2 regions of the Chromohalobacter sp. genome follow, and region 1 is predicted to be linked to the other one. Evidence: predicted binding sites of a transcription regulator. Region 1 holds the regulator's gene; the other holds the start of a gene.
What was found. The regulator PhoB, encoded in region 1, activates phosphate uptake and scavenging genes when phosphate is short. The targets are predictions, from matches to a motif close to TGTCATANNNNTGTCANA.

Region 1 (9,799 bases):
GCGCGAAACAGGATGTCGTGATGAAAGAAGGCCTCGGCCAGTTCACCATACGGATAATGCGATGAGCTGGCCCGCTCGTGAATGTCCTGGGCAATGAAGTACAGGCGCAGGTAGCGATTGAGCTTGCGCCCGCCGCGCTGTCCCTCGAGGCGGCGGAAAATCATCTCCTTGCTCTGGTTGAGCGCCGCCACCACACGCCCATTCTGGCGGGCCAGCGCCAGGCGGCGCTGCTCGATGTCCAGACCGCGCAAGGGCTCGAACAACGCCGACTTGAGACTCAGGTATACACCCAGTTCACGAAAGACCTGAGCCAGACTCAGCTTGAGGGGATGTCGCGAGAACAGCGCACACCACACCACCGAGATCGCGCCATACCAGGCCGCGCCGCCCACCAGCAGCAAGGGCTCTCGCCATAGCTCGCCCAGAGCCACGCCACCGCGCTGTTCCAGGCTGATCATGGTGTAGATGGCCAGGATCAATGTCGCGGTGGCAATGGTCGCGTAACGTTGTCCCACCGCGCCGAGCATGGTCATGGCGAAGCTCGACACTCCGAGTCCTACCGCGAACGCCAGCGGATGCGCAAACGTCAGTTCCACCGACAGCGCCGCGACGCCGAAACAGAACAGAGTGACCAACAGCGCCTGCAGGCGCCCCTGCCAGGTATCGTCGGTTTCCGCCAGAGCACTGGCGATGATCCCCAGGAACAGCGGGATCAGCTTGCCCATGTCGTCGAGGTACCAGCACGTCGCCATGGCACCGGCCAGAGCGATGAAGACACGCAGGCTGTAGGCGAAGGGCTCCAGGGTCCAGAGGCGTCTGAGCGGTTGAGTCAGCGAGGTGGGCAGCATATCTCTCGACAAGGCGATGGCAAGAACGTCGCGTGGCCGATGTCGCCACGCAGCATTGGCGGCGGAAGAACTCGCCTACGACCTTAGTATAACGAACTCGACTCGACGAGGGGCACCGCTCGCCACCGTCAGCCGCGTCCAGCCGTCGCTAGCGCAGGTGCTTGAGCAATCCTTGCAGACGTTCCAGGTCGCGCGAGTCGCCGACCAGCCGCAGGCGACCGCTACGCAGGCCCTCGAAGAAGGCATGTGGCGTGGGACGCTTGAGGAAGGCAACGCCGGAGGCGGCATCGCGAAAGCGCAGTTCGAGGTCGAGATCGATGGGCAATCCCGGCGCATCGGTAACCGCATCGGGACGCATGCGGTAATGCCGCGCGAGACTGAGATCCTCGGTGGCCACCCCCCAGTCGAAGCGCTGCAAGGTCGCCAGGGTGTCGCGAAAACGGGGATTGCGGCGGCGCGCACGCTTGAGCATGACGCCCAGCAACCACAGCATCAGACGCAGTTTCATGCGCTACCTGCCACGGGGAAGAAAAAGGGAAAGGAGAAATCGCACGGAGCGCGGGCCATGCAATGGCACGCACGCTCCGTGCCTTCACTCACTTCACGGCGTCCTTGAGCGCCTTGCCGGGCTTGAAGGCCACGGTCTTGCTCGCCGGAATGGTCAACGGCTTGCCGGTCTGCGGATTCTTGCCGGTACGCGCGGCACGCTCGCGTACGGTGAAGGCACCGAAGCCGATCAACGAGACATCCTGGCCCTTGGACACAGTGCCTGTGATTTCATCGAGAATGACGTTAAGTACCTGACTGGCCTTGTCTTTGGAAAGATCGGCACGCTCGGCGATAGCCGCGGCGAGTTCTGGCTTGCGCATAAAGCCCTCCTGGTTTGGCAACGAACGCGACACCCATGATGTCGCTTGTTGTTTTTCAGTGGTCGAAATGAGCACCGCGCCATTGGCACGGTACTGACACTATCCCCATGATGGCGCCAGCCGACGACCGCCGGCGTGGCGACTTCAGCTAGGGTAGCAACGGCGGGGCAGCCCGCGCCAGCTCGACTTTCCGACGTACGCAGCCCCCTGTCAACGCAAATCCTAATAAACGCCCCGCTTCGTCTTCGGCAAAGGCGCTGAAATCGCTGCCGTCGCCTTCGATACGCCAGCGTGCCGGCGACTGGCGTGGCGGCAGGGCCACCACCGGGCACAACGGCGTCTTGACCACCACCGGCCAGGCACCATAGGCCACCGGCGTCGGCGTGCCGGTCAAGGTGGCCGCCAGTGCCTTGGCGCTGGCCTGGAGCGGCTGAACGTACATGGCATTGAGCCCCGCCACACAGGCGCAATCGCCCAACGCATGGATACGCGGCGCGGAAGTCGCCAGGTAACGGTCGGTCTGGATGCCCGCGGTCGACGTCTCGAGACCGGCGGCATCGGCAAGCTCGGTGCGCGGCATGAGCCCGGTGGCGATCAGCACGAGGTCGGCGGGCAAGGTATCGCCGTCATCGAGCGTCAGTGCCACCGCCTCGCCATCGCGCTGCAGGCTCGCAACGGTGCGTCCCAGCCGCATGTCGATGCCGGCGTCGTGCATCGCACCGCCCAGCACGCGGCCCAGGGCCGGCGGCAGCAGGCGCGCCAGCGGTGCCGCTTCGGGCGCGACCAGGGCAATGCGATGTCCTCCGGCCAGCAAGTCGTTGGCGAATTCGCACCCCACCAGGCCGGCACCGACGATGGCCACGCGCGCCCCCGGTCCCAGGCGCGACAACGCGGCATGAAAGCCGCGATAGTCGTCGAGGTCGTTGATGGTGAATACGCGATCGTGCAAGGCAGCGTCCCACGTGAAGGGGACGCTGGGTGCGGCACCGGTGGCCAGCACGAGGTCGCCGTAGGCGAGGCGTTCCGCGCCTATGCCAAGCGTGCGCTCGCGAGGATCGATGGCCTCGACCCGGGTATGCGTACGCACCACCGCCGACAGCGCCTCGGCGACCTCGAGAGGGGAACGCATCGCCAGCCGTGCAGGCGGCAAATGCTTGGCGAAGCCCGTGGACAGCAGCGGTTTCGAGTATTCGTCACCGCTATCGGCGGTGATCAGGGTGATGGCACGCCGTGCATCGCGGGCGCGCACCTGGCGCGCCAGGCCCATACCGGCCATGCCGCTGCCGACGATGATCAGAGGATCGCTCATAACGCCTCACGCACTGATGACAAGCTCATGGTAATGACATATCCACACCCGGCGTGGCGGGCTATCGCTCGAACGCCGAAAAAGCGCGTAAGCTGCGCATGTTACACTAACATCTTTCTTTTCTAAGCCATCGCTCTCATGTCTCCTGACCGCTTCCCAGGCTGGCCGCACTGGCTGCCCATCGCCGCGCAGCGTCCTCGAATGAGCCCCGACTGGTGGCCCTGGGTGGCCTCTCGCGATTCACTGACCGCGCGCTTGCGCATCGCCAGCCCCCGTCCATTCTCGGTGCGTCTGCTCACCCAGGGCGTGACCAGGCCACGCCTCGACGAAGCCCAGGCACTGGGGCTGCCGCACCGCACGCACGTCTGGCACCGGGAAGTCCTGTTGCGGCTGGGCAATGCCTCCTGGGTTGCGGCCCGTTCCGTGGCACCGCTGGAGGGACTGTCCGGCGCACGGCTATGCACGCTGGGAGAGCGTTCGCTGGGCAGTTGGCTATTTCGGCAACCTAACCTCGAGCGCGGCCCCATCGAAGCGATCCGTGCGCCGGCCATGACGGGGCTGGACGCCTGGCGAGGAGACGCCGGCCCCTGGGGGCGGCGCTCGCTCCTGCGCGTGGGCAGAACCAGGATTCTCGTCCAGGAATTCTTTCTCGCCGCGATGGCCGCTGACCTCTCGCTGCCATCGCGCTAAGCTGGCCGCTCACGTTACACAGCCACGTTGCTTTTCACAGCCACGTTGTCATAGGAGAGCCCGATGTCCGCCGACTCATCCGATGCCGCGCACCCCAGCGGCCTGGCCCGCGTGCCGGACTTTCTGCGCTTGACACGACTCGACCGCCCCATCGGCACCTGGCTGCTGATGTGGCCGACGTTGTGGGCGCTGTGGCTGGCGGCCGAGGGTATCCCCGAACGCGGTACGCTGCTGATCTTCGTCATCGGCGTGTACGTGATGCGCGCCGCCGGTTGCGTGGTCAACGACTACGCCGATCGCCATTTCGATGGGCACGTCAAGCGTACCCGCGACCGGCCACTGGCTACCGGACGCATCACCGAGAAAGAAGCCAAGGTGCTCTTCGCGGGCCTGGTGATCATTGCCTTCGGCCTGGTCTGCCTGACCAATCTGCCAACCGTGCTGCTGTCCTTCGCGGCACTGGCCCTGGCGGCCACCTACCCGTTCATGAAACGCTATACGCACTTCCCCCAGGTAGTGCTGGGGGCTGCCTTCTCGTGGGGGATCCCCATGGCGTTCATGGCCATTCAACGCCAGGTACCGCTGGAAGCCTGGCTACTGCTCGCCGCCAACGTGGCCTGGACGGTGGCCTACGATACCGAATATGCCATGGTCGACCGCGATGACGACCTGAAGGTCGGCATCAAGTCCACGGCGGTGCTGTTCGGGCGCGCCGACCGCCTGATGATCGGACTGCTGCAGGCGCTGACCCTGCTGCTGCTGGCCTGGGTCGGCCTGCGCCTGGCGCTGGGAGGCTTCTTCTGGCTGGGGCTGGCTGCGATGGGGGCGATCTTCGTCTTCCAGCACCGCCTGATCCGCCATCGCGAACGCGACCATTGCTTCCGGGCCTTTCTCAACAATCATTGGGCCGGTCTGGTGGTCTTCGCGGGCATCGCCTTGTCGCTATGGCCTATGCTGTAGATCGCGTGTCACGAAGTTGTCACATTAGCGCGTTGTAATCGTCATGCTGATGTCATTCATGAGTGATTCGCGCCATCGCGATCCGCAAGAGGCCTACGCCCATGACCGCCAAGACCGTGCTCATCGTCGATGACGAAGCGTCCATCCGCGAAATGATCGCGGTGGCGCTGGAAATGGCCGACTACCGTGTGCTGGAAGCCGACAACGCTCAGGCGGCACATGCCATGGTGGTCGACGACCAACCCGACCTGTTGCTGCTCGACTGGATGATGCCCGGCACCAGCGGCATCGAACTGGCGCGGCGTCTCAAGCGCGATACCGCCACTGCCGAATTGCCGATCATCCTGCTCACCGCCAAGAGCGAGGAAGACAACAAGATCCAGGGGCTGGAAGCCGGCGCCGACGACTACATCACCAAGCCCTTCTCGCCGCGGGAGTTGGTGGCACGCCTCAAGGCCGTGCTGCGCCGCACGACTCCCAAGGGCGTGGAGGACCCGGTGGAGATCGAGGGCCTGCTCCTCGATCCGGTCAGCCATCGGGTCAGCGCCAACGGCCAGGCACTGGATGTAGGCCCCACCGAGTATCGGCTCTTGCAGTTCTTCATGACCCATCAGGAGCGGGCCTACACGCGTAGCCAGTTGCTCGATCAGGTCTGGGGTGGCAATGTCTACGTCGAGGAGCGCACCGTCGACGTGCACATCCGCCGCCTGCGCAAGGCGCTCGGCGAGGCCCATCAGCATCTCATCCAGACGGTACGCGGCACCGGTTATCGCTTCTCCGCCAAGGACTAGCGCGTGCACTATTGGACCAACGAACTGTGGCGACTGGCGTACCTGGTCGTCGGACTCGGTGCTCTGGGCTGGCTGCTCGGCGAGCCCGGCTGGGGGCTGGCCGCCGGCCTGGGCCTCTACGTGTATCTGCATCTGCGCCATTTGCGTGCCCTGTACGTCTGGCTGACCCAGCACCCCCACGAGACACCCCCCGTCGGGGCCGGCGTCTGGGGCGATCTGTTCGACCGCCTCTACAAGTATCAGAAGACGCAGCGCCAATCCCAGGCACGCCTGCGCGACATCATCCGGCGCGTGCAGGACTCCTGCGAGGCGATGCGCGATGCCGTGGTCATGCTCGACGGCCATGGCGATCTGGAGTGGTGGAACACCGCCGCCACGCAGATGCTCGGCTTTCAATCGCCCCACGACCGCGGCCAGCACATCACCAACTTCCTGCGGGACCCGCGCTTCGTGGCCTACTTCAACGCCCGCGATTACCGCGAACCGCTCACCCTGGCATCGCCCTTGCGCGATGACGTGACGCTGCAGTATCAAATCACGTTGTTCGGCGACAACGAGCGCCTGGTCATGGCCCGCGACATCTCGCGACTGCATCGCCTGGAAGAAATGCGGCGCGACTTCGTCGCCAACGTTTCCCACGAACTGCGCACGCCGCTCACCGTGCTCACCGGCTATCTGGAAACCTACCTCGACAACGCCGATCAATTACCGCCCCGCTGGCAACGGGGTCTCGGACAGATGCAGGAGCAGTCGCAACGCATGCAGCGACTGGTCGAGGATCTGCTGTTGCTGTCGAAGCTGGAAACCGACCAGACCCGTGACGATCCGGTACCGCTGGACATGGCCGCGCTGCTGGCGAACATTCGCGACGATGCCGCCGCACTCTGCAACGGCAGTCATGACGTGCGCCTGGAAATCGACGACGACCGCCATCTGCTGGGCGCCGATGGCGAGATACGCAGCGCCGTTTCCAACCTGGTCTTCAACGCCGTGCGATACACGCCGTCGGGCAGCACCGTCACGTTGCGCTGGAAAGCCTGGAAGGAGGGTGCCGCGGTCGAGGTCGAGGACGACGGCGAAGGGATCGACCCGGTACACCTGCCACGCCTCACCGAGCGTTTCTACCGCGTCGACAAGGGGCGCAGCGCCGCCAACGGCGGCACCGGCCTGGGCCTGGCCATCGTCAAGCACGTCCTGCTGCGCCACGACGCGCACCTCGATATCGACAGCCACCCCGGCCAGGGTGCGCTCTTTCGATGCGTGTTTCCCGCCGCACGGCTGAATGCCGCCCCTGCCGAACGCCGTGCCGTGGGCGGCGACTAGTCTTTTAGGTGCGGCATCGCCCGCTTCTGGAAAGGCGCTCGGCTCCCTCCGTCACGGTCGGATGGAGAAAAAAGCGGCGGGAGAAAAAAGAGTGCCCACGCGCATGTGGGCACTCGTCACGTCGACCGGGCCAGGATGGACGATCGGTCACATCTGGCACCATCCATCGTACTGGCGCTGCTACTCATGCCGCCTGAACTTCGATACGCCGAGTGCGATGGCTATCCTTCTTGGGCAGCGTCAGCGTCAAGACACCATTGACGATAGTGGCCGTAATGGCATCGCCATCTATCTCGTGGCTGAGATTGAAACGCCGCGCGAACCGTTGTCCGCGGACCTCGGCATGCAACGCACTCAGTCCTTCCGGCATGTTCAAGGCTATGTCGCCTTCCAGGCTCAGCACGTTGTTGTCGATTTCCACTTTCAGCGACTCGTGCGTCACACCGGGCATATCCGCCACCAGCTTGAGGACGTCGGACTCCTCGAAGATATCCACCGCCGGTAGCAGAGCGTCCTGTGAACGCTTTTCCTGGTCACGTTGTTGAAGCGGAGAGTGGCTGGATGAACGAACGATGTTACTCATGGTGCATGCCTCCTTGGTTCAAGGTGATCGACGTTCTTCAAGCCGCCTTGACTTCGATACGCCGCGGCTTGAGTTCCTCTCGCTTGGGCAACACGATCTCGAACACGCCATGGGCATGGCGCGCCTCGGCACGCTCGGCGTCCAGTCCATCCGGCAATGCGATCGCACGCACGAACTCGCCACTGGCCCGCTCGCGCCGGAATACCGGACGCGCGTTTCCATCCTCGTCACTGTCCGGCAGCGTATCGCGCCGGCCACGCAGGGTGAGGACGTTATCCTGGACATCGATGGTCAGATCCGACGGCGACAGCCCTGCGGCAAATACGTAGACCCGCACGGCATCGTCGCTTCGCGCCACGTTGATCATCGGGAAACTCCCGCGTGGCACCGCGCGAATATCCATCGCGTCGCCGTCATTCAAGAAGCCATCCAGCAGTTGACGGAACCAGTCCAATTGCTGGGGCGCCCCCGTCTCGAAACGCTTGATATCGTCGAACATGGCGAACACCTCCTACATTAGACAGACTCTCGAGAGAGACCGCCACGCGAAGATGCAGCACCTCTCTCATAGGCGAAAATAGGAGCGGTCGAGGGGTTTTCAAGGGGGTCGAGCATGCATTTTCCGAGTGCCGATGTCCGTGTGGACAAGTCGACGTTACCACGCAGGGGAAACGGGCAAGCAGGCGGGGGAGTCAGCCGTTGGCCACGCGGCGTGGCGGTTGCGCCTCGGTCTTCTCGCGACACGCCAGCGGACAGTTGCCGCAATAGCCCAGGCCAGGCAGAAGGTAGCGAATGCAACAGACGCGCCGGATGGGCTCGATGTCGCCCTCGGCGTTCTCGCGATGACGAACGGGCTGGAACAAGGGATTGCGCTGACCGTCGGCCAGCTCGCGCAGGGTCATCCAGCGTTCGCCGAGCGCCGCGCCCGACCGGGCTTCCGGCAAGGCGTGCAACTGGCGCACGAGATAGTCGACGTATTGTCCCAGATTGCTCCAGAGCGCACGTGGCGCGATGCCGCTGTGGTGCGCCATGCACGTGATGGCGGGCCCCCAGGTGTCGCGTATCAGGGGCAAAAAGCGCGCTTCTGCTCGGGTGTCGACCAGAGGCGAGGACGTCTCCTCGACCACCAGCGCATCGATGAGCATGTCCTCGCCGAGTACGACCCCGAGACGCGGCAGCGCGAGCGGCAGCTGGCGATCCGCCAGCAGATTGTGCGCCACGCCCGTGTACGTCGTCAGCGCCAGGAAGTACTTCGACCAGAGCGACATGACGGCGCGGCAGTCGCCATGCTGATGTTCGGCGCCATAGTGCTGGATCACGTGCGCCATGCCGCGACGGGAAAACAGATCCTGCGCTCGCCAGGCCGTCTCGGGTGCCTGGTCCCAGGTCATCAGCTTGCGATCCATCCCCTTCAGGGGGCCGGCATACAACCGGGTGAGCGACACCGACATCGAAGACGTTTCCTGTGGCGAGGCCGAAATGGGTGGCGTGGGTCATGGCCCACGCCAGGCAGCGTAAATGAAAACCACTCGCGACTCAATCGCGCCAAGATCTTGCCGGCGACGCCGTCGAGCCATGGCTTGCAGGACCTAGAAGTCGTAGGTCAGGCTCGCGCGCACATTACGCTCCGCACCGAAGTAGCAGTATTGAAGCGAGTTGCACGAGGCCACGTATTCCTTGTCGAGCAAGTTGCCCACATTGAGTTGCACCTGCATGCCCGACATGCCCATCTGCCCCAGGTCATACCCCAGCATGGCATCGACCAGCGTGTAATCGGGCACTTGCTCGGTGTTGGCGCGATCCGCTTGGATATCGGCGTAATAGCGCACCCCCAGCCCGGCATCCAGCCCCGCAAGCGCCTCGCTCTGGAAGGCATAATGGCTCCACAGGCTGGCTTGATGGCGTGGGGCATAAATGGCGTGACTGCCTTCTTCGTCCGGATCTTCGCTCTTGGTATAGCGGATATCGGTATAGCTGTAGGCGGCCTGCAAGCGCAATCCCTCGGTCAACTGCTTGCGGGCTTCCAGCTCCAGGCCCTGAGACTCGATTTCGCCGATGGAGCGGTAGGGGTCGGTGGGCTGCTCCTTGGTGGCGACGTTTTCCTGGGTGATGCGGAACAGCGAGAGGCTGTAGCGATCCTCGGTTCCCGGGGGCTGATACTTGAGGCCCGTCTCCCATTGCTCGCCTTCCATCGGTTCGAGCACGTCACCCTCGGCATCGACGAAACTGGTCGGCGTGAAGGCCGTGTTGTAGCTCATGTAGGGCGCGACACCATTATCGAACATATAGAGCACACCGGCTCGACCACTGAACTGAGTATCGTCCAGTTTGTCTTCGCTATCTTTCAGGTAGTCGGTGTTCTCGATATTAACCCAGTCGTAACGGCCTCCGAGCGTCAGGCGCCAGCGGTCGAACGCCATCTGATC
Region 2 (9,799 bases), on a different contig from region 1:
GACAAGGCCGCGCCGCTCAATGCCACGGTCCGCAAGGTCGCCTGCGGTGCCGCCGATGTCACGCCCGTCTATCAAGTCACCAACCTGGCGCGGGCCATGGGTCGGCTCAAGACTCATGGGGTCTGGATCGTGGGTACCGCCGGCGAATCGGCGCAGTGCCTGTACGACATCGATCTGGCCGGGCCGCTGGCAGTGGTCATGGGCGCCGAGGGCAAGGGCATGCGCCGCCTGACCCGCGATGCCTGTGACCTGCTCGCCAAGCTGCCCATGGCCGGCAGCGTTTCCAGTCTCAACGTGTCGGTTGCCACCGGGGTCTGCCTGTTCGAGGCCGTTCGCCAGCGTCAGTCCTCGTGACGTCGGCCATGTAGCCCTTCGTGCGAGACGAGTTGCAAGCACGAGGGGCGATCACTACAATTGTGCGGTTCTCCGGGCGTCGCTTGCGCGTGCCCTGGAGACACCGAGACTTTTCTCCTTGCTTCTCGCGGCCCTCGAAAGGCACGGGCCCCGTGGAAGCTGTCAAACCGTAAGGAGCTATCATGCGTCATTACGAAATCGTGTTCATGGTCCACCCGGATCAGAGCGAGCAGGTGCCGGCCATGGTCGAGCGCTATACCGGGCTCGTCACCGAGAACGGCGGTACCGTGCATCGTCTGGAAGATTGGGGTCGCCGTCACCTGGCCTACCCGATCAACAAGATCCACAAGGCCCACTACGTGCTGATGAACATCGAGTGCAGCGGCGAGACTCTCGACGAGATCGAGAACATCTTCCGTTTCAACGATGCCATCATCCGCAGCCTGGTGGTGCGTTGCAAAGAGGCGATCACCGAAGCGTCTCCGATGATGAAGCCGGCTGAAGAAAAGCCGCGTCGTCGTGAAGAGAAAAGCGAGCGGCCGCGCACCGAGCGCAACGAAGAAGCCCCCGCTGACGCCGAAGCCAACTGATCCGATCTCTGGAGGATAACCCATGGCACGCTTTTTCCGTCGCCGTAAGTTCTGCCGCTTCACCGCCGAAGGCGTGAAGTACATCGATTACAAGGACATCGATACACTCAAGTCCTACATCACCGAAACCGGCAAGATCGTGCCCAGCCGCATCACCGGTACCAAGGCTCGTTACCAGCGTCAGCTGTCCACGGCCATCAAGCGCGCTCGCTACCTGGCGCTGCTGCCCTATACCGACAGCCACCAGTAAGACGAGGCGACTCGCGCGATGCTGGCACTGGCCCGTTGGGTAATGCGCGGTACGCCGCAAGCGGCTGTCACGGCCCTGATTGCGGCGTTGATTCCCTGGCTGTTCTGGCTGAGTGCCGCCGTGGCCGCACTGGTAACATTGCGGCGTGGCCTGGGCCCCGGGCTTCCGGTGCTGATCGCCGCCGCGCTACCGGCCGGCTGGTGGTGGATGCAGGGGGATGCCGTCCCGCTCGCCAGCGTGTTGCTGGTGACGTTGATGGCGACCATCCTGCGCGCTCGGCTGCGCTGGGGGGACACGCTGATTGCCGGCACCCTGGTATGCGCGGTGCTGGTCCAGATCGGCATCTTCCTGCCGCCGGGCGGCGCGGGACCGATGCTCGAGCAGGTACGCCAGAACTCGGCGGAAGTCGATGGCATGCTCACCGAGTTGAGCGCGCAGGGCGTTTCCACCGAGCAACTCGCGGGGATGCTGATCAGCGGGATTACCGGACTGGTCGTGCTGCTCGCGGCGATTGCCTGTCTGGCACTGGCGCGAAGCTGGCAAGCCGGATTGTACAATCCGGGGGGCTTTCGTGAAGAGTTCCACGCACTGCGCCTGAGTGCCAAGGAGTTGCTGCTGCTGGTCGGCGTGGGGGTGCTGGGACTCGTGTTCGCCATGCCGATGGCGACCATGCTGGTCTGGGTGCCGCTTCTGGTCGCGGGAGTCGCACTGGTCCATGGCTGGATTGGAATGAAGGGGATGAGCGGGTTCTGGTTGGTCGGCTTTTATGCACTGCTGCTGACGACCTGGCCCACGATTCTGATTGTGCTGTTGCTGGCCGTTGTCGATACTTTTGCGGATTTCCGCGCACGCCTGGCCCGCAACCACTGATGAGAGGTTAACGAGATGGACGTCATTCTGCTCGACAAGATTGGCAAGCTGGGCAACTTGGGTGATCAAGTCGCCGTCAAGGCCGGTTACGGCCGTAACTACCTGGTGCCCTACGGCCTCGCCGTGCCGGCCACCAAGGAAAACGTTGCCGCTTTCGAAGCGCAGCGTGCCGAGCTCGAAGCGCAAGCCGCCGAACGCAAGGCCGAAGCCGAAGCGCGCGCCGCGCAGCTTTCCGAGATCGAACTGTCACTGGTCGCCAAGGCGGGTGACGAAGGCAAGCTGTTCGGCTCGATCGGTCCGCGTGACCTGGCCGACGCCCTGACCCAGGCGGGTCTCGACGTGGTCAAGAGCGAAGTGCGCATGCCGGAAGGCCCGATTCGCAAGACGGGCGAATACGACATTACGCTGCAGCTGCACGCGGAAGTCACCTCCAGCGTTCGCATCGTGGTCGTGGCCGAGTAAGCGCCATACCGCCAGGCGACATGCCGGAATGGGGGCGCGAAGGGAAACCTTCGCGCCCTTTTTGTGCCAGGGCGGCGTATGCCACGGATGCGCTTTCGAGGGTGCAACGGCAATGACGTCGCGGCATCATATCAGTGGCCGAGACGGTGAGCGTATCCCGTTCGCCGGCCTTCGATACCGACCGGTCAGGAAACGAGCATGAGCGAATACGTCGAGCACGACCAGGAAACCGCTGCCCTCAAGGTACCGCCGCACTCCCTGGAGGCCGAGCAGTCGGTACTGGGGGGGCTGATGCTGGAGAACAGCGCCTGGGATACCGTCTCGGAGCGTCTCTCGGCCGACGATTTCTATCGCTACGAGCATCGACTGATCTTCAACGCCATGGCCCAGCTCGCCGATGCGGGCCATCCGCTCGACGTGGTCACGCTGTCCGAAGCGCTGGAAAATCGCGACCAACTGGAAAGCGTCGGCGGTCTGGCGTATCTGGCCGAACTGGCACGCAACACGCCTTCGGCGAGCAACATCCGCGCCTATACCGATATCGTTCGCGAGCGGGCGACCCTGCGCAAGCTGATACAGGCCGCTCATCAGATCGCCGACGGGGCGTTCGCGCCGCAGGGGCGTCCCGCCGATGAACTGGTCAACGAAGCCGAGCGTCTGGTCTTCCAGATCAGCGAGGATCGTCCCAAGACCGGCGGTGCGATCGGCATGAGCGATCTGCTCAGCAAGGCCGTCGATCGCATCGACGAACTGTTCAACATGCAGGGTGAGATGACCGGCCTGTCGACCGGCTTCCGGGATCTCGACGAGATGACCTCGGGGCTGCAGCCGTCTGACCTGGTGATCATCGCCGGCCGGCCGTCGATGGGCAAGACGACGTTCGCCATGAACGTGGTCGAGCATGCGGTCATTTCCAGCGACAAGCCGGTGGTGGTGTTTTCCATGGAGATGCCCGCCGATGCCCTGATGCTGCGCATGCTCTCGTCGCTGGGACGCATCGACCAGACCCGAGTGCGTACCGGCCAGCTCGAGGACGAGGATTGGCCACGTCTGACCTCGGCGGTCAACCTGCTCAAGGACAAGCAGTTGTTCATCGACGACACTGCCGGCCTCTCGCCCAACGAGATGCGGGCGCGGACGCGGCGTCTGGCACGCGAGCACGGCAACATCGGGCTGATCATGATCGACTATCTTCAGCTCATGCAGATTCCGGGATTCTCCGAGAACCGCACCGGCGAGATCTCGGAAATTTCGCGCTCGCTCAAGGCCCTGGCCAAGGAGTTCAATTGCCCGGTGGTGGCTCTCTCGCAGCTCAACCGCTCGCTGGAGCAGCGTCCCAACAAGCGTCCGGTGATGTCCGACCTGCGCGAGTCGGGGGCCATCGAGCAGGATGCCGACCTCATTGCCTTCGTGTATCGCGACGAGGTCTATAATCCAGACAATCCCGACAACAAGGGGTTGGCCGAGTTGATCATCGGCAAGCAGCGTAACGGGCCGATCGGTGCCGTGCACATGGCCTTCATCGGCAAGTACACCCGCTTCGAGGACCTCGCGCCGGATAGTTACGGCCAGCACATGGGCGAGTGACGACGGCGCGGGCAAATGCACGGGGTATGCCTTATAATGCCCGACCCGCAAGTGAACAGGAGGGGAGATGGCGAGCGGATTTCAACGTGGCAAGAAGCGGACCCCGAAACTCGAGGGGCGTGGCCAACTGGAAAGCGTCGAGCGTGAAGGGCCGTTCAAGGAGTGGTTGGGGATGCCCGATCTCTACCGTTATACCCTGGTCGTCGACGGTACCACCTATAGTTATCAGACCGAGGACGCCGAGCTGCCTGTCTCGGTGGGCGATCGTGTGGTCTTCCGCTACAAGGAAACCCGCGCGGGCAACTGGGTCGACCGCAACTCGCTGGGCGTAGCGATCGACCCTTCCACCTACCAGCGCGATTCGTGATGCGCTGATCCGGCTGGGTGTCGAGGCGGCGCGGTCGGCGCGCGCCTCGGCATGGCCGGTGTCACATGAACGTCATGGGGAATTGGCCTAATGGGGCCATGACCCATCCGTGCCCTCCAGCTTCCACTACCGAGGCGACCGATCCGAGTCTGTCGGCCATCGTGCGGGAAGGGCGTATCGACGTCCATTTTCAGCCGATCGTGGCCATTCGGTCGGGGCGTGTCTTCGCCTACGAGGCATTGTCGCGTGGCCCGCGCGATACCGTATACGCGCATCCGCTGACCATGTTCGAGGCGGCACGCAAGCAGTCGCTGCTCGCCCCGCTCGAAGCGGTATGCCGTCATCGTGCGATCACGGCCTGGGCCGACCAGGAGCTCGATGAACTGTTGTTCATCAACGTGTCGCCGGAAGTCCTGCTCGATCCAAAACACCGCAGTGGCGAAACCCTGCGCCTGTTGACGCGACTCGGCATTCCGCCGCATCGCTTGGTGATAGAGCTCACCGAGCAGTCCCCGGGCATCGATCCCGATCTCATGGCGGAAGCCGTGCGTCACTATCAATCGATGGGCTTCACGATCGCGCTGGACGATCTGGGCGAGGGGTATGCCAGCCTGCGTCTGTGGTCACAGATTCGCCCCGACTTCGTCAAGCTCGATCGACATTTCGTCAGCGAGCTGGATCGCGATCGCGTCAAACGCCGGTTCGTGAGGGCGTTTCTGGACGTTGCCCATGGCATGGGGTCGCGTGTCATCGCCGAAGGCGTGGAGCGGGAAGAAGAGCTCGATTGCCTGCATGCACTGGGGGCGGATTACTATCAAGGCTGGTTGTTCGCGCGGCCGTCGCCGACACCGAAAGCCACGCGTCTTGAGTTGAACGAGCGCCTTGCCCAGCTGGCCGCACGGCAAGAAAGCCCGCTGCAGGAGTGTGTGGCGCGACATGTCTGCAAGTGGCAGCCTGCGCTCGCCATGACGGTGACCGTCGCCGAAGCGAGCGAACGCTTCAGTGCCGCGCCGGACGTGGCAGCGATGGCCGTGGTGGACGACCAGGAAATGCCCATCGGCGTCTTGACGCGTGAAGCGGTGATGGCGCTGGTGGGCAAGCGCTTCGGCTTCGACCTGCACGGTCGCGACCCCGTGACCAGCGCGATGCACGTGGCGCCGCTGTGCGTCGAGGTCACGGAGCCCCTCGACCAGGTATCGCGCAAGGTGACGGGACGCGACAGCGACCAGCGCGCCGAGCCTTTCGTCGTCACCCAGCGCGGCCGCTACGTGGGCATGGGACAGATCGTGGCATTGCTGCAGCAGATCACCGAGCAGAAGGTGGCGATCGCGCGTCAGGCCAATCCCTTGACGCAATTGCCGGGCAATGCGCCCGTGCGTGCGGCGCTGGATGCCTTCGTTCGTTCGCGGAAATCCTTCGTGGCCTGCTATCTCGACCTCGATCACTTCAAGCCGTTCAACGACCGCTTCGGGTATGCCCTGGGCGACCAGGTGTTGCTGGATGTCGCCGGCACGCTGGGCGAGGCCAAGGGGGCGCATGATTTCCTGGGGCATCTGGGCGGCGATGACTTCGTGCTGTTATTGGCGCCTCGAGAACGGCTGCAGCGTTTCCTGGCGGCGATTCAAGCGGAGTTTTCGGCGCGTGTCGCCTCGCGGGTGCCGGCTGCCGTGGTCGAGGAGGGCGGTTTCACCGCACAGGACCGCTTCGGGCAACAACGCTTCTTTCCGCTGCCGCGGCTCACGGTGGCGGCCTTGAACGTGCCGGGCGGGCTGGCCCCCCAGAGTTTCGGCGATTGCTGGGGACCGCTCAAGCAAAGTGCCAAGCGTACCGAGAATGGCCGCCTGGTCGTGCGCATGCGGGGAGAAACCTTCGCCGCGTCGTGATGTCGGAGAGGAAGCATCCCGCATCGTCGTCAAGGTTCGTGTCATCAGTGGTGCGTCCGGCAAGACGCGCCGCGCGTTCCGTTCCATACTCATGGATACATCGCGCATCGACACATTCTTGTCATCGAGAACCGTCACGCTGAGCGTGCATCGTGGATGCACGATGGACAAGCATCATCATTACCTGCCACAGGAGGCAACATGGATATCAAGGAACTCAAGCACTTCGTGCAAGAGAAGGACAATTTCGAAATTCGCGTCATCAGCCACGCGGGGAGCCGCTTGTACCGGGTCGACGTGGAAGACGTCGAAGGTCAGCACCATCCGCTGACACGTGGCGGCAAGCCGATGCTGTTTCGTGCCCTGGACGACGTCTATGCCGAGCTCAAGCGCGCCGGCGTTCACCGCGCCTATCTCGTGCAGTGGGTCGCCCATGACGAGGCCATCGGCCGCGAACCGAATTACCAGTCGCCATTGACCTCACGCATGCCGCTGGTGTTTTGACCCCATAGGCGACTGCACTCCACGCTGCCGTTGCGACGGCCTCATTCACCCCACGTTGCGTTTCCCTTATCCGCCCGGCGACATGCCGGGGCCTGGGTGCCGAGGCACCGGGCATTTTCCTCCCCTCGAAGTTCACTCGCCGTAGTCGCTTGCATGCTGGCCTTGCCCGTAAGGTGGCGTCCATGTCAGCGAGTCGAGAAACGTGTCCGCCTGTTGGCGTAACGCCTGGCGCTTGTGCGCCGACATCTTGTCGAGCGTGCCGTATATGACCCGCATGCGGGGATTGTCGGCGAGCTGGTCGGCATGATGCTCCAGGAAGCGCCAGTACAAGGCGTTGAAGGGGCAGGCGTTCTCGCCCACGCTCTGGCGCGGGTCGTAGCGACATTGGGCGCAGTGATCCGACATGCGGTCGATATACTTGCCCGAGGCGCAATAGGGCTTGGAGCCCAGGTAGCCGCCGTCGGCGTGCAGCACCATGCCCAGCGTATTGGGCAGCTCGACCCATTCGCAGGCGTCGGCGTAGACCGCGAGGTACCAATCGCACAAGGCCGCGGGGCGAACGTCGCAGAGCAGCGCGAAGTTGCCCGTGACCATCAGGCGCTGGATGTGATGCGCATAGGCATTGTCGTGGGTCATTTCGATGGCGCGCTGCAGGCAGCGCAGGTCGGTATCGCCGTCCCAGTAGCACCGGGGAAGCCCGCGGGTGGCGCCGAGCTGGTTCTCGCGCTTGTAGGCGGGCATACGGTGCCAATAGATGCCGCGAACGTATTCCCGCCACCCCAGTATCTGGCGAATGAAGCCCTCCACGGCGTTGAGTGGCGCCTCGCCACCTTGCCAGGCGTCCTGTGCCGCCTCGCATACCTCGCCGGGGGACAGCAGGCCGATATTGAGTGCAGCGGAGAGCCTGGAGTGAAAGAGATAGGGCGCCGTATCGCTGATGGCATCCTGGTAGGTGCCGAACGCCGGCAAGGCCCGGGCGACGAAGTGGCGCAGATCGGCAAGGGCCTGGCGTCGGGTGACGGGCCAGTTGAAGCCCTCCAGGCGTCCGACGTGATCGGCGAAGCGTTTCTCGACGAGTGCCAGCACCTCCCGGGTGACGGCATCCTGGCGATGGCGAGGCGGCGAGGGTGGGGATGGCGCGTCATCGATGGGAGCACGATTGTCGCGGTCGAAATTCCACTGCCCGCCGACCGGTGCGTTGCCGTCCATGAGCAGCCCGGTGCGTCGACGCAGCATGCGATAGAAGTCCTCCATGCGTGGCCGTTTGCGGCCTTCCATCCAGGCATCGAAATCGCGGTGGGAGCAGAAGAACCGGGTGTCTTCGACGATGCGCCAGCGTGGCGTTCGATCCTGCGTCTGCCGCGCCTCCATGGCCTTCAGCAGACGCCACTCTCCCGGCCGGGTCACGTGAATCTCGTCGCAGCCGTGCCGTTTTGCCAGACGTTCCGCCTCTGCGATCAGCGAGTGCCGGTTGTCGGGATCGTCGAGGGTCGAATAATGCACGCGATACCCCCGCTGACGCAGCTCGGCGGCGAAATGTCGCATCGCGGCGAGCATCATGGCGATCTTCTGCGGGTGATGGGGGACGTAGCGTCCTTCTTCGTCGACCTCGCAGAGAGCGACCATCGCCCCTGGCGGCGCATCCTGCAATGTGGGCAGCGTCAGGCTGAGCTGGTCACCGAGCACGAGTCGCAATGACTTGGACATGAGTTATCCAGATGTTGTACAAATCGTCTTCATAGTATAACGCGATAAGCATAATATGCCCGTCGCTTGTTACACTGCCTGACACGGTCTTTTATAGGAGAGGTTTCATGGGGTCAGCACCCTTTGGTGTCATGCTCGTCAATCTTGGCACGCCCGAGGCCCCCACCACGTCGGCGGTACGTCGCTATCTGGCAGAGTTCCTGGGTGACCCGCGCGTCATCGACCTGCCGCGCGTCAAATGGTTGCCGATCCTGCACGGGATCATCCTGCGCATACGGCCGCCGCGAGTGGCCAAGGCCTATGCTTCCGTGTGGCAGGACGAAGGCTCGCCGCTGCTCGCCATCGGGCGTCGCCAGCAACGCGCTCTCAAGGCACGCCTGGCGGCGCGGCTGGGGACCGACATTCCCGTCGAGCTGGCGATGACCTACGGCAAGCCGAGCATGGAGGAGGCCGGCCTGGCGCTGCGCGATGCCGGTGTCGAGCGCATCCTGGTGTTGCCTCTGTACCCGCAGTACTCCGCCACGACGACCGGTGCCGTCTTCGACCGTCTGGCGCGTGCCTTGTCGCCCTGCCCGCATCTGCCGGAGCTGCGTTTCGTGCGGGATTACCACGATCATCCGGCCTACATCGAGGCACTGGCGGAAAGCATTCGCGAGCACTGGGCGACGCATGGCCGGCAACCGCGCCTGTTGTTCTCGTATCACGGCATTCCCAAGCGCTATGCCGAGGCGGGCGATCCTTATCCGCGTCACTGCGAGACCACCAGCCGGCTGGTCGCCGAGGCGTTGGGGCTCGAGCCCGAGGCGTGGCAGCAGACCTATCAATCGCGCTTCGGGCGCGAGGAATGGCTCAAGCCGTATACCGACGACACGCTGAAAGCCTGGGGCGCCGAGGGGCTCGAAGGCGTCGATGTGATCAGCCCGGCCTTCGCCGCCGACTGCCTGGAAACGCTGGAGGAACTGGAGGTGGAGAATCGCGGCTACTTCACCGAGGCGGGCGGCGGTGACTACCGCTACATCCCTGCGCTCAACGACCGTGCCGCGCATATCGACATGCTGGCTTCACTCGTCGAGCAGCACACTCAAGGCTGGTAGGTCATCGGAGCTGGCCGGCAACGCGCCCGGGCGGGTCTACCGCTCGGGCGCGTTCACGTGAGGGGTGGGTCAGGGAAGCTTCGAATCGCCCTGCGGGGCTTCCTCGATGCTGTGCTCCTCGTCTTCCTGCA

Region 2: the regulator PhoB is predicted to act here: its motif matches at 6,472-6,489, upstream of ABGX75_RS07840 (DUF6482 family protein).

The regions. Positions count from the first base shown of each region.
Region 1 covers NZ_JBDOOX010000003.1:314,424-324,222, reverse strand. Annotated here, with positions in the region: gene yccS (YccS family putative transporter) at 1-848, opposite strand, end outside; gene ABGX75_RS02490 (hypothetical protein) at 997-1,356, opposite strand; gene ABGX75_RS02485 (HU family DNA-binding protein) at 1,445-1,717, opposite strand; gene ABGX75_RS02480 (FAD-dependent oxidoreductase) at 1,866-3,026, opposite strand; gene ABGX75_RS02475 (chorismate lyase) at 3,165-3,716, shown strand; gene ubiA (4-hydroxybenzoate octaprenyltransferase) at 3,780-4,676, shown strand; gene phoB (phosphate regulon transcriptional regulator PhoB) at 4,778-5,467, shown strand; gene phoR (phosphate regulon sensor histidine kinase PhoR) at 5,471-6,790, shown strand; gene ABGX75_RS02455 (Hsp20/alpha crystallin family protein) at 6,975-7,373, opposite strand; gene ABGX75_RS02450 (Hsp20/alpha crystallin family protein) at 7,411-7,872, opposite strand; gene fhuF (siderophore-iron reductase FhuF) at 8,066-8,824, opposite strand; gene ABGX75_RS02440 (TonB-dependent siderophore receptor) at 8,963-9,799, opposite strand, start outside.
Region 2 covers NZ_JBDOOX010000009.1:171,749-181,547, forward strand. Annotated here, with positions in the region: gene rlmB (23S rRNA (guanosine(2251)-2'-O)-methyltransferase RlmB) at 1-354, shown strand, start outside; gene rpsF (30S ribosomal protein S6) at 537-944, shown strand; gene rpsR (30S ribosomal protein S18) at 967-1,194, shown strand; gene ABGX75_RS07815 (hypothetical protein) at 1,213-2,064, shown strand; gene rplI (50S ribosomal protein L9) at 2,080-2,526, shown strand; gene dnaB (replicative DNA helicase) at 2,725-4,113, shown strand; gene ABGX75_RS07830 (hypothetical protein) at 4,181-4,480, shown strand; gene ABGX75_RS07835 (bifunctional diguanylate cyclase/phosphodiesterase) at 4,579-6,363, shown strand; gene ABGX75_RS07840 (DUF6482 family protein) at 6,565-6,867, shown strand; gene ABGX75_RS07845 (cryptochrome/photolyase family protein) at 7,000-8,574, opposite strand; gene hemH (ferrochelatase) at 8,682-9,668, shown strand; gene ABGX75_RS07855 (Na+/H+ antiporter subunit G) at 9,738-9,799, opposite strand, start outside.